3 regions of the Vibrio gigantis genome follow, and region 1 is predicted to be linked to each of the others. Evidence: predicted binding sites of a transcription regulator. Region 1 holds the regulator's gene; each other region holds the start of a gene.
The links. The regulator PurR, encoded in region 1, represses purine synthesis genes. The targets are predictions, from matches to a motif close to TNANGNAAACGTTTNCNTNA.
Positions count from the first base shown of each region.

Region 2: OCV56_RS11480 (NupC/NupG family nucleoside CNT transporter) is a predicted target of PurR. The motif match lies at 2,366-2,385, and genes of this name have one in related genera.
Region 3: purM (phosphoribosylformylglycinamidine cyclo-ligase) is a predicted target of PurR. The motif match lies at 1,903-1,922, and genes of this name have one in related genera.

Region 1 covers NZ_AP025492.1:2,344,314-2,348,285, reverse strand. The annotation lists gene OCV56_RS10295 (TVP38/TMEM64 family protein) at 1-412, opposite strand, end outside; gene OCV56_RS10290 (TfoX/Sxy family DNA transformation protein) at 546-1,136, opposite strand; cyclic di-GMP riboswitch class I at 1,264-1,349, opposite strand; gene purR (HTH-type transcriptional repressor PurR) at 1,520-2,524, opposite strand; gene torD (molecular chaperone TorD) at 2,840-3,487, opposite strand; gene torR (two-component system response regulator TorR) at 3,773-3,972, shown strand, end outside.
Region 2 covers NZ_AP025492.1:2,607,881-2,611,852, reverse strand. The annotation lists gene OCV56_RS11495 (YcgL domain-containing protein) at 1-116, shown strand, start outside; gene OCV56_RS11490 (lytic murein transglycosylase) at 147-1,145, shown strand; gene OCV56_RS11485 (LysR family transcriptional regulator) at 1,306-2,226, shown strand; gene OCV56_RS11480 (NupC/NupG family nucleoside CNT transporter) at 2,432-3,631, shown strand; gene OCV56_RS11475 (cation:proton antiporter) at 3,847-3,972, shown strand, end outside.
Region 3 covers NZ_AP025492.1:2,716,604-2,720,575, forward strand. The annotation lists gene OCV56_RS12010 (uracil-xanthine permease family protein) at 1-1,057, shown strand, start outside; gene upp (uracil phosphoribosyltransferase) at 1,190-1,816, opposite strand; gene purM (phosphoribosylformylglycinamidine cyclo-ligase) at 1,986-3,026, shown strand; gene purN (phosphoribosylglycinamide formyltransferase) at 3,315-3,972, shown strand, end outside.

The sequences.
Region 1 (3,972 bases):
GTAGAGAAAATAAATAAAATGCTCCGTCTTTTTCAACACCCTTATTAATCGTCGCTAATTTGTCACCAAATTTGGTTTGAATCCAGTCACGTAACAGGTAACGGCTACTCAAAAAGGCAAGAGTTGCACCGATCGCACTGGCGAAAGAGACCAAAAGTAAGCTATTCCAGAAGCCAAACAATGCAGCACCAAGAAGTGTAACAACTGCTGCCCCAGGAATGGAAAAGGCGGTGATCAATACATACGCAATGAAGTAAGTCGCTGCCGCTACAATAAAGTTACTTCCAATATAGTCATTTAGCACCGCTTGCTGTGCTTTGGCATTTTCCAGTGTGAGGTATTGGCCAAAGTTAATGCCTAATAAAACGATCGTTATGACCAATACAATACCCAATATCATTTTCTTACTCATTGATACTTCCTCAAATTTTCAATGCATACCATTAGTATAGATAGACAGGCAAAGCATAGATTAACTTTCACCAGATATAAAAAAAGCCGCAGTGAATGCGGCTTAGTTATGTATATAGTTTGCACTGACAATGTTAATTGACGCGATTGATAAGCTCTTCGCGACGCTGCTGCGGTATGACAGACCAATGTGTTCCATTGATTGCACCTTCTAGCGCCCACAGTAGTTCAATACTGACAGAGGACGCATGCGATTCCTTGATGGCGTTAAAGGCGTTTACAGAGCCAGATTCATATAAACGTTCTACGGAATCGATTCCTGCTTTTTTCAACATACGCTCAGTGGCGAGTCGAAGATTTGGTAGATCTTTGAGTCGGGTTGGCTTAGCAGAAGACTGTTCAGCTTTTTCTTCTTTAGCAAAACCCAGAGACGTCGTTGCGAGTTCCAAGATTTTCTCTTGGTCTTGCCACAGGCCTTCAGGTAAAGCGAAATATTTAGTAACGACAGGGAAACCACGTTTTTTGTAGACGTACGGTTGAAACCCTTGTTGTTCGAATTGCTTCGTTGTGCATTTGTCTGCTCGTATGTGCAACTGGTCATTTACAACCAGAGCAAACATAGTGTCATCAGCAAAAAGACCGAAGCCACCAAACATTGAGCGTGATTTTATTTTTCCTAGGGACTCAAATAACTTCATCGAGTCCTTTAGTATCGGTTTATCCATGTTATTTATCTCGGTGTATTTGAACTACGCCACCAAATAAGCAGGTCCGAGAGATTAGCAAAATGTTGCAATTAAATTGTCAATAAGCCGTAAATTACTAAATTATTAGTAGTTACTGCATTTTGCCATCGGTAACCCCGCTACCATACCAACAAGTGGTTTAGGCCGGAAGCTTTGCGTCTCACTCTTTCGAGTGGTTTGCCCTGTGCGTGACTGATTAAATAGAATAAAGTTTTTGTTGAATGAAGCTCACAGTTGATATTTCAAAATGTGATGTTGCTTCAATTAATGATCTTTCTGTTGTGCATCTGGGTTCATTATGGTTGCTGATAAAAAAAGCGCACCTAAAGGTGCGCTTGATGAAATTAAACTCAAATTGTCAATTAATTTAACGTTTTAACTGTACTTCGTTCAACAATTTCAGGGTGCATTTCGAAGACACGTTTTTCGTGATCTTTGTCTTTTATGCGCTCTAATAGAATTTCGAATGCATTCTTGCCAACACGACGCTTTGGTTGGTGAACGGTGGTTAACGGCGGGGAGAAGTATTCAGCCAGTTCGATATTGTCGTAACCGATCACCGAGATATCTTCAGGAATGCGAATGCCTTTTTCTTGCAAGCGGCTCATTAGGCCGAGAGCCATTGTATCGTTAAAGCAGAATACCGCCGTTGGACGATCTTCTATCTCAACGATTTGTTCTGCAGCAAGAACTGCCGTATCACACTCGAAGTTGCCTTCGATGATCATATTTTCATCGGCAGAAATCTTAGCTTCGTTGAGTGCGCGCTTGTAACCGGCAATACGTTCAACACATGCTGCTTTGTCTAAGTGGCCACTTAAACATGCAATCTTAGAGTGACCTCGTTCAATAAGGTATTTGGTCGCTAGGTAGCCACCTTCTTCAGAGTTATCGATGATCTTATCAGCTTGAGAACTCTCTGGTCCCCAGTCCATGATAACTTTAGGGATGTCAGCATGACGGTCTAACATCTCTCTTAGTTCTTCAGTTAGGTCAGAACACATAACTAAAATGCCATCTACACGTTTCTCTGCAAGCATTCGAATGTAGTCACGTTGCTTTTCATAGATGCCGCCCGTATTACACAGGATCAAAGTGTAACCTTGACGGTAGCAGTAACTCTCAACACCATCGATAACTTCAGAGAAGAATAGGTTAGTTGATTGAGTCACTAGCATACCTATAGTGCGTGTTGTATTGCACTTCAAGCTACGAGCAACAGCACTTGGTGCATAGTTCAGTTCATCTACCGCTTTGTTTACTTTTTCTTGAGTTGCTTCTGCAACAAAGCGAGTTTTATTGATTACGTGAGAAACGGTTGTTGTTGATACGCCGGCTAAGCGAGCGACATCTTTTATAGTGGCCATGGTTTTATCCTATTAGAAGCTACTTTCCCAAAGTACGGAATAAAGTAGCCGTTAAGCTACCTAACTAAGAGCTTAAATTTGTAGGGCTCTTTGGGTACTAAAGTGCTAAAAAACAAAAAACCGCTATTGAGCGGCTTGTCTTAACACCGAAATGCTCTGAACTTTAATAAGCATAGCATTTCGTGAATGTTTCATATTTTATCGTTTGCGGTCACAATTTTAGACTGACTAGAAATTACTCGCAATAAAATTCACCCAGAAATCCGGGTGAATTGTCACATTCTACTGAATTTATTTACCTAGTCATCCAATAAGCTATTCACCAGCTAAATATTGAGTGTCTAATTGACAGAATGCGAGTAGCAAAGATGAGACTGAAGCGTAGAAACCGAATTCATCAATGTCATGACATTTTACATTGAACTTTGGTACCCAAGTAAGCAGCTGCTGTTCAATAAACTGCTGTTGAATGGCGAACGATTTCTCTAGTTCTTCTTCAAGTTCAGTTTCGTTAGAACGGATGATCAGGTTGCCAAGGAAATCGAGTTCGATAGCGATGTGGTCTGCTGGCTCTTTTAGGTCTTGGTTCACCACTAAGTTGTGTTTAGCCATGATCTCTTCCATATCTTTTGCTGGTTTATCGTTCAAAAGGCCAGTTTCGCCGATATACATCGAAGCGTAAGGAAGAGCGCCGTGTTTATCTGTCTTTAAGAAAAGATCGCAAAAGTCTGCAGACAGCTCTAGCTGAGCATCTTCACGTGTTTGTAGACGGTTAAGCGCATCTACTAACTTATCTATCGATGGTTTTAGTGTTTGATTTTCGCCTAAACCAGTTAGGAAAGAACGAATTTCAACAGAGTGGTAGTGATCGAGTTCTTCTTGAGTGAGCTCTTTAGCGAATAAGCTTGATAGCCACCAGTATATTTCTGCTCTTTGCTCGTTGAATGCTTTCGTATCTTTCATTTCTTAGATCCTGATTTAGTCTTGCGGTGTTACTTATATGTATCTTGAAGTTACTTGTGTAGAAGCACACCAAGGCTGAATAACAAGGTTATTTGCGAAAAGCAAAGTTACTCGTTAGTAGTAATGCCTATATTGAATTGCGATGGACGATAAATAGCAAGGTTTAAGATTGTCTTGTATCAAAAAAGATTCATCTTTCTGGCTTTTATCTCGTGTACCACTAGAATTGTTACGAGTTATGAATAGAATGGTCACTGAAACTATTAAATAAGAAAAGTGGTGTAGATGAGCTATCACGTATTAGTCGTAGAAGATGATGTGGTAACCCGCAGTAAACTGGTTGGGTACTTCCAGAACGAAGGTTACACAGTGAGCGAAGCAGAAAGCGGTGCTCAAATGAGAAACGTGTTAGAAGAAAACAACGTTGACCTCATTATGCTAGACATCAACTTACCAGGCGAAGATGGATTGATGCTAACTCGCGA
Region 2 (3,972 bases), 260 kb from region 1:
TGAAAGAATCACTGAATACCGATGGTTTCTTTTTGCAAGTTCCGCCACCACCAGTTAACGAACTTGAACTTCATAAAGAGCGTAAAGCTCAACAGAAATCTGAAGACGAAGAGTGATAGCCACCTCAATTCAAGGAGGAGTGATCGTTGAGTAAATTTTCGAAAAGCATATTGGCGGTGTCGGCATTACTTTTAGGTAATAGCTTGGCCATTGGCTCAGTACACGCTCAAGAACTGAGTTTCGAGCAATATGTAGAAAAACTAAAGCAACAAGGCCGTGAAGAAGGCATCTCTGAAGCGATCATTGATGAAGCCTTTGATGGTGTGACGTTTAAACCAAGAGCGGTCAAAGCGGATAAAAACCAACCGGAGAAAAAGCTGACTCTGGATGAATACATTCCACGAGCGGTACCAGATTGGAAAGTGAAGCAAGCAAGGTCACTTTATAAGAAGCATTATACAGCGTTAAAACGTATTGGTGATGAATATGGCGTTCAGCCGCGATTCATTGTCGCGCTATGGGGTGTTGAGAGTAACTTCGGTAAGTTCACCGGTAATTACAGCGTAATCGACGCTTTAACGACCATGGCTTACGAAGGGCGCAGAGAGGCGTTTTTCCGCAGCGAAGCGATGGCGGCGTTAACCATTCTTGACCAAGGCCATATCACACCTAAAGAGATGAAAGGCTCTTGGGCTGGTGCAATGGGTCAGCCTCAGTTTATGCCGAGCTCATTCTTAGCGTATGCCGCAGATGGTAATGGCGATGGTAAGAAAGATATCTGGGGTACTGAAGAAGATGTATTTGCCTCGGCGGCGAATTATCTGAGTCAATCTGGTTGGGATGACAAGTACACTTGGGGCCGTCAGGTTCACGTACCATCAACGGTGTCTATTGATTTGCAAGGTCGATCTGAAGACAAAGCGAAATACCTAAAAGAGTGGTCTGAACTAGGTATCAAGCGTTATGACGATCGCCCATTGCCAAACCTCAATGAAGACATTAAAGCTTGGTTAATCATGCCAGATGACGAAGCGGGTCGTTCTTACCTCGTTTACAACAACTACAATGTATTAATGAAGTGGAATCGTTCTTACTACTTTGCTTTGGCAGTCAGCCATCTAGCAGACAGAATCAAGTTTGATTAGTAGACTGAATTTTATTAATTGGTATGGCTCGCTTTGATAGCATTTGGCCTACCATAGGCAGAACGAACTAAAGGACTCTTCGGAGTCCTTTTTGTTTTATTTAATTTTATATTTCAGAGATTTTAAAGGTGGTCTTGTGCTAACAGATAGAGCCGCGCAGATGGTGATATTCCATGCGCTGATCAAGCATGAAGGTTTTACCAGTGCTGCGAAAAGCTTGAACGTTTCGGTGTCTCATATCAGTAAACAAGTTGCTTTGCTTGAAGACTCTATTGGTATCAAGTTGGTACAACGAACCACACGTAGCCTCACGCTAACGGAAGCGGGGGAAGTGTTCTATAAGCACTGTGAGCAACTGTTTAACACGGTAAAAGCGGCTCAAATGGATATGGACAGCCAGCGTGATGATATCTCTGGAATATTGCGCGTTGGATTGTCGCAGTCATTTGGCACCTTGCATATTATTCCGGCGATTGATGAGCTCAGACAGCTTTACCCTCAGTTGAGAATCGAGGTGCACTTGTTCGACTACAAAGTGGATATGATTGAAGAGCGCTTGGATCTCTGGATCACCAATAATGAAGACTTGCCTGAAGGTTACATTGCGCAGCGATTAGCAGATAGTCAGTTTGTGGTGGCCGCATCACCGGATTATTTGATTAAGGCTGGGACCCCGCACGTACCGTCGGATCTGATTGACCACAACTGTCTTATCTATCGTAGCCGAGAACGGGACTACACATCGTGGGCGTTTGATAACGGGCAAGAAAACCTCAGCGTCAAAGTGGCAGGCGATTACTCAGTCGATTTAGCTGAGGCAGTACGAGACGCGGCTGTATCAGGGTGGGGCGTTGCTTATCTGGCGACTTACTTAGTTAAAGAAGAGTTTAGAACGGGCAAATTAATTCAAGTATTGCCTGAATGGCGAGCTAGCCAATTAATGCCATTTTATGCCGTGTATCCGAGTAGAAAGAACATGCCGAAGAAGCTTTCTGCGGTGATTGAGTTCATTAAAGATCATATCGGATCGCCGACGTACTGGGACAAAAACCTCAAAACGTGCGTGGAACTGCATCGTTAACTGTTTCCAAACCTATAAATATAATTTCCATATGGAAAAAGTATGCTTTTTAATCAAAGTTATTGGTTAAAATTCAACAGCTTAATTTATATCACTGCTTAAAGATGATTACCCCAACATCGCGTTAACAACCGAGACTTGCCGCAAACGATTTCCTCTATAGAATGCGTCGCCTTTCCTATCTACAACTTTTAGGTTGACGCACATGGCTTCCCTACTTGGAATTATCACTATTTTAGTTGCCGCTTGGTTACTATCTACGGACAGAAAAAATATTCCATTAAGAACAGTCTCTTTGGCTTTCTTATTACAAATCTCATTCGCGCTATTGGTTCTGTATGTACCAATGGGTAAAGAAGCGTTGAATGCAGCTACAGGTGCGGTATCTAGCTTGATCAACTACGGTCAAGAAGGGATTAACTTCCTATTTGGTGGCCTAACGAATAACGGATTTGTTTTCGCGATTAATGTTTTAGGCATCATTATCTTTTTCTCTGCATTGATCTCTGGTTTGTACCACATCGGCTTTATGCCAAAGGTGATCAACCTTATTGGTGGTGCTCTACAAAAATTCTTGGGCACAGGTCGTGCGGAATCACTGTCTGCGACTGCGAATATCTTTGTGGGCATGATTGAAGCGCCATTGGTGGTTAAACCTTATCTAAAGCATATGACGGATTCACAATTGTTTGCTGTGATGGTGTGTGGTTTGGCATCTGTAGCGGGTGGCACGCTGGTGGGTTATGCGTCACTAGGTGTAGACCTAAACTACCTGATTGCAGCTGCATTCATGTCAGCACCAGCTGGTCTATTGATGGCAAAAATCCTAGTACCTGGTAGCCCAGATGACGCACAAGAAAACATTGAATCTGATGTTGAAATTCCACGAGCAACAAACGTAGTTGAGGCAATGGCAGATGGGGCTATGTCTGGACTTCGTATTGCCGTTGCGGTGGGTGCGACACTTCTCGCCTTTATCAGTGTGATTGCGATGCTGAATGGCTTATTAGGTATTGTTGGTGGCTGGTTCGGCGTAAACCTAAGCTTCGAACTTATCCTAGGTTATGTGTTCGCACCCGTTGCATGGCTGATCGGTGTGCCATGGTCTGAGGCTGTTGTTGCAGGCTCGCTGATCGGTAACAAGATCGTTGTGAACGAGTTTGTGGCTTTTATCCAGTTAATGGACGTAAAAGACGCACTGAGTGAGCACTCAAAAGCGATCGTTACTTTTGCACTATGTGGTTTTGCCAACATCTCTACAATGGCCATTCTGATTGGTGGTCTGGGTAGCTTAGTTCCAGAGCGTCGTTCTTTCATCTCACAATACGGCTTTAAAGCGATTTGTGCGGGTGTACTTGCCAACTTAATGAGCGCAGCGATTGCTGGCGTGGTGCTTTCTCTTTAAGCCCCTCCTCGTTAATTGATAAGTGTTTTCTAGCTGGGTTCTAAGTACCCAGTTAGATCTTTAATACTGTGCTGCCCATTAGTAAAGTGACTGATTAATCACAATAATATTCGGTTAGTGTGATAAAGAGATCCTATAGTGTAATGACGTAGTTTTTCTTATTCAGTTAATAAGTTTGTACCACAGGGTGTGGTGCAAACCTTTTAGGGGCACAAATGGATTTGTCGATTACTTCATCCTTGGCGTTAATTGGGCTGCTGTCTTTAACGTGTCAATTGTTAGGTTGGCGCTTACGTCTTCCTGCTATTCTTCCTCTCCTTATCGTCGGCCTGTTGTTAGGT
Region 3 (3,972 bases), 370 kb from region 1:
TATCGCACCTATCATGTTTGGTATTCAAACTTGGGGTGTAGGCGCGACGATGGGCGGCCTAATGGCGGCTGGTGTTGTGTATGTACTAATGGGTGCGTTAATAAAAGTTCGTGGCGTTGGCTTTATCCATAAACTGCTTCCTCCTGTTGTGGTTGGGCCTGTAATCATGGTTATCGGTCTAGGTCTTGCGCCTGTTGCGGTAAACATGGCGCTTGGTAAAACTGGCGATGGTGCGGTTCAGCTTGTTGATGCAGACGCAGCACTGTGGATCTCTTCGATTTCACTGCTAGTAACGATTGTCATCAGTGTGTTCTCAAAAGGCTTTCTTAAACTTCTGCCTATCTTCGGTGGTATTGTTGCGGGTTACATCACTAGTTTGGTGTATGGCGCGGTAGACTTCACGCCAGTAGCGCAAGCATCTTGGTTAGCACTACCTAACTTCACGGCACCTGAATTCAACATCAACGCTATCTTCTTCATGATATTTGTTGCGATTGCACCAGCCGTTGAGCACGTTGGCGACATGCTTGCTATCTCCAACGTAACTGGCAAAGACTACCTTAAAAAGCCAGGCTTACACCGCACCATCACAGGTGACGGCGTGGCAACAATCGCTGCTTCTATGCTGGGCGCTCCGCCAAACACTACGTACAGTGAAGTAACAGGCGCAGTAATGCTGACAAAAGCCTTCAACCCAGTGATCATGACTTGGGCTGCTGTTACTGCCATCGTTCTTGCATTGGTTGGTAAGCTAGGCGCACTACTTCAAACGATTCCGGTTCCTGTGATGGGTGGCATCATGATTCTACTGTTTGGCTCTATCGCAACAGTAGGTCTCAACACGCTCATCAAAAACAATGTTGACCTGCACAAATCACGTAACCTTGTGATCGTGGGAATTACTTTAGTCTTTGGTATTGGCGGCATGGCCTTTGGTATCGGTGACTTCAGCCTACAAGGCGTAAGCTTGTGCGGTATCGTGGCGATTCTACTTAACCTAGTGCTTCCAGAAGAGCTAGGTGACAACACTGTGGTAGACAAAGCTCAAATCGATTAACCCATCGGTAAGGCTAGAATCACAAGCCAACAAGATCAAAAAAGGGAGAGCATCGAATGCTCTCCCTTTTTATTAATGCGGCTAATTCAGCGAATTAAGAAACGGTTTAGAGTCACTTAAGCTGAAACCGAATTACTTAGTACCGAAGATCTTATCACCAGCATCGCCAAGACCAGGAACAATGTAGCCCTTGTCGTTTAGCTTCTCATCGATTGCAGCCGTGTAAAGCTCAACGTCTGGGTGTGCTTTTTCTAGAGCAGCGATACCTTCAGGAGCCGCTACAAGCACAAGAATCTTAAAGTGCTTACAACCTTTCTCTTTCATCAGGTCGATAGTTGCGATCATAGAACCACCTGTCGCAAGCATTGGATCTACCACTAGAGCAATACGCTCATCGATGTTAGATGCAAGCTTGTTGAAGTATGGTACTGGCTCAAGCGTTTCTTCGTCACGGTAGATACCAACAACACTGATACGTGCACTTGGGATGTGCTCAAGAACGCCGTCCATCATGCCTAGACCAGCACGTAGGATTGGTACTACAGTTACTTTTTTACCTTTAATTTGGTCAACTTCAACTGGACCGTTCCAACCATTAATAGTTACACGCTCAGTTTCAAAGTCTGATGTCGCTTCGTATGTTAGAAGGCTACCCACTTCTGTCGCTAGCTCACGAAAACGCTTAGTGCTAATCTCACCTTCACGCATCAGGCCAATTTTATGTTTTACTAGCGGGTGTTTCACTTCAACAACTTTCATTTCCAACTCCGGCAATATTTAAACAAACCTGTAGATTATACACGAACTCTAAGGTTATTTCAGAATCTTTCTTCTAATAAAAAAAACCGCGCAAACGTTTGCTCTTGGTAATCAAGCCCTGTTAGAATAGCGCCGTTTTCACATCCAACTTAAGTTCGAGGACTATCCCGTGAGTGGTAATACTTCTTCTCTAAGCTACAAAGACGCTGGTGTTGATATCGACGCAGGTAATGCACTAGTAGACCGTATTAAAGGCGCTGTTAAACGCACTCGTCGCCCTGAGGTAATGGGCGGTATTGGTGGCTTTGGCGCCCTATGTGAACTTCCAACGAAATACAAAGAGCCGGTACTTGTTTCAGGTACTGATGGTGTTGGTACTAAACTTCGCCTTGCTTTGGATCTGAAAAAACACGACACCATTGGTATCGATCTAGTGGCAATGTGTGTGAACGACTTAATCGTTCAAGGTGGTGAGCCACTATTCTTCCTAGACTACTACGCAACGGGTAAGCTAGATGTAGATACAGCAGCAGATGTTGTTTCTGGTATCGCTGAAGGTTGTGTTCAAGCTGGCTGTGCACTAATCGGTGGTGAAACTGCTGAAATGCCAGGTATGTACGAAGGCGACGACTACGATGTAGCGGGCTTCTGTGTTGGTGTTGTAGAAAAAGCTGACATCATTGACGGCACTAAAGTAGCAGCAGGCGACGCACTTATCGCTGTTGGCTCAAGTGGTCCACACTCAAACGGTTACTCTTTAATTCGTAAAGTTCTAGAAGTTTCTGGGGCTGATAAGAGTGAAGAACTGGAAGGTCGCACTATCGGTGAGCACCTACTAGAACCAACTAAGATTTATATCAAATCGGCACTAAAAATGATTGCAGAGCATGATATCCATGCTATCTCGCACATCACTGGTGGTGGTTTCTGGGAAAACATCCCACGCGTACTTCCTGAAGGTACTAAAGCAGTGATTGATGGTAAGAGCTGGGAATGGCCTGCTATCTTCAACTGGCTACAAGAGAAAGGCAACGTGGAAACATTTGAAATGTACCGCACTTTCAACTGTGGTGTAGGCCTTGTTGTTGCTCTACCTAAAGACCAAGCAGACGCTGCTGTTGAACTACTGAAAGCTGAAGGCGAAAACGCTTGGGTTATCGGTGAAATCGCAAACGCTGAAGCTGGTGAAGAGCAAGTTGAAATCAAATAAGTGATACGCTCACTTACTTAGTTAATGAGGACCTAATGGTCCTCATTTTGCTATTTGGCCCGCAGAAAACCTTAGTTTATGTAGGTAATATAGATACCAATCGTAGTAAGTAACTGGTCATCCTAGCTTGTTAAAACGCTCGATCACGTCGTTAGAAATTTTAATTGTAGGATAACTACTTATCTAAAATCTCTGCCTAGTTCTCAAGCCTTTTTCCTGCGCTATTTATGAGCACTTACTTACTGTGATTGGTATAAACTCCAGTTAATCAATCGTATGACCCACTCTATGAAAAACAATCACTCAAATAAAACCACTCACTCTCAGAAAAATATCGTTGTGTTAGTTTCAGGAAGCGGAAGCAACTTACAGGCAATTTTAGATGCCTGCGATAACAATATGATTGATGCATCGGTTAAAGCTGTCTTCTCAAACAAAGCAGAGGCTTTTGGATTAGAACGAGCGAAAACCGCAGGTGTTGACGCTCATTCAGTGAATCCAAAAGACTTTGGTTCACGTGAAGAGTTTGACCATGAATTGATGGTTCAGATCGATGCTTACCAGCCAGATTTAATCGTACTCGCTGGCTACATGCGTATCCTGAGTTCAGAGTTTGTTCGTCACTACGCGGGGAAAATGGTTAACATTCACCCTTCTCTTTTGCCTAAATACCCAGGCCTACACACCCACCAGCGCGCCATTGATGCGCAAGACAAAGAACATGGTACTAGCGTCCACTTTGTTACTGAAGAGCTCGATGGGGGGCCTGTGATCTTACAAGCTAAGGTTCCGGTATTTGAAGATGATGATGCTGATATGCTGGCAAGCCGAGTGCTTACTCAAGAACACTGCATTTACCCTATGGTCTGTAAATGGTTCGCTGAAGATCGTTTATCAATGCAAAACGGACAAGCAGTCTTAGATGGTAAAGCATTAGGTAAACACG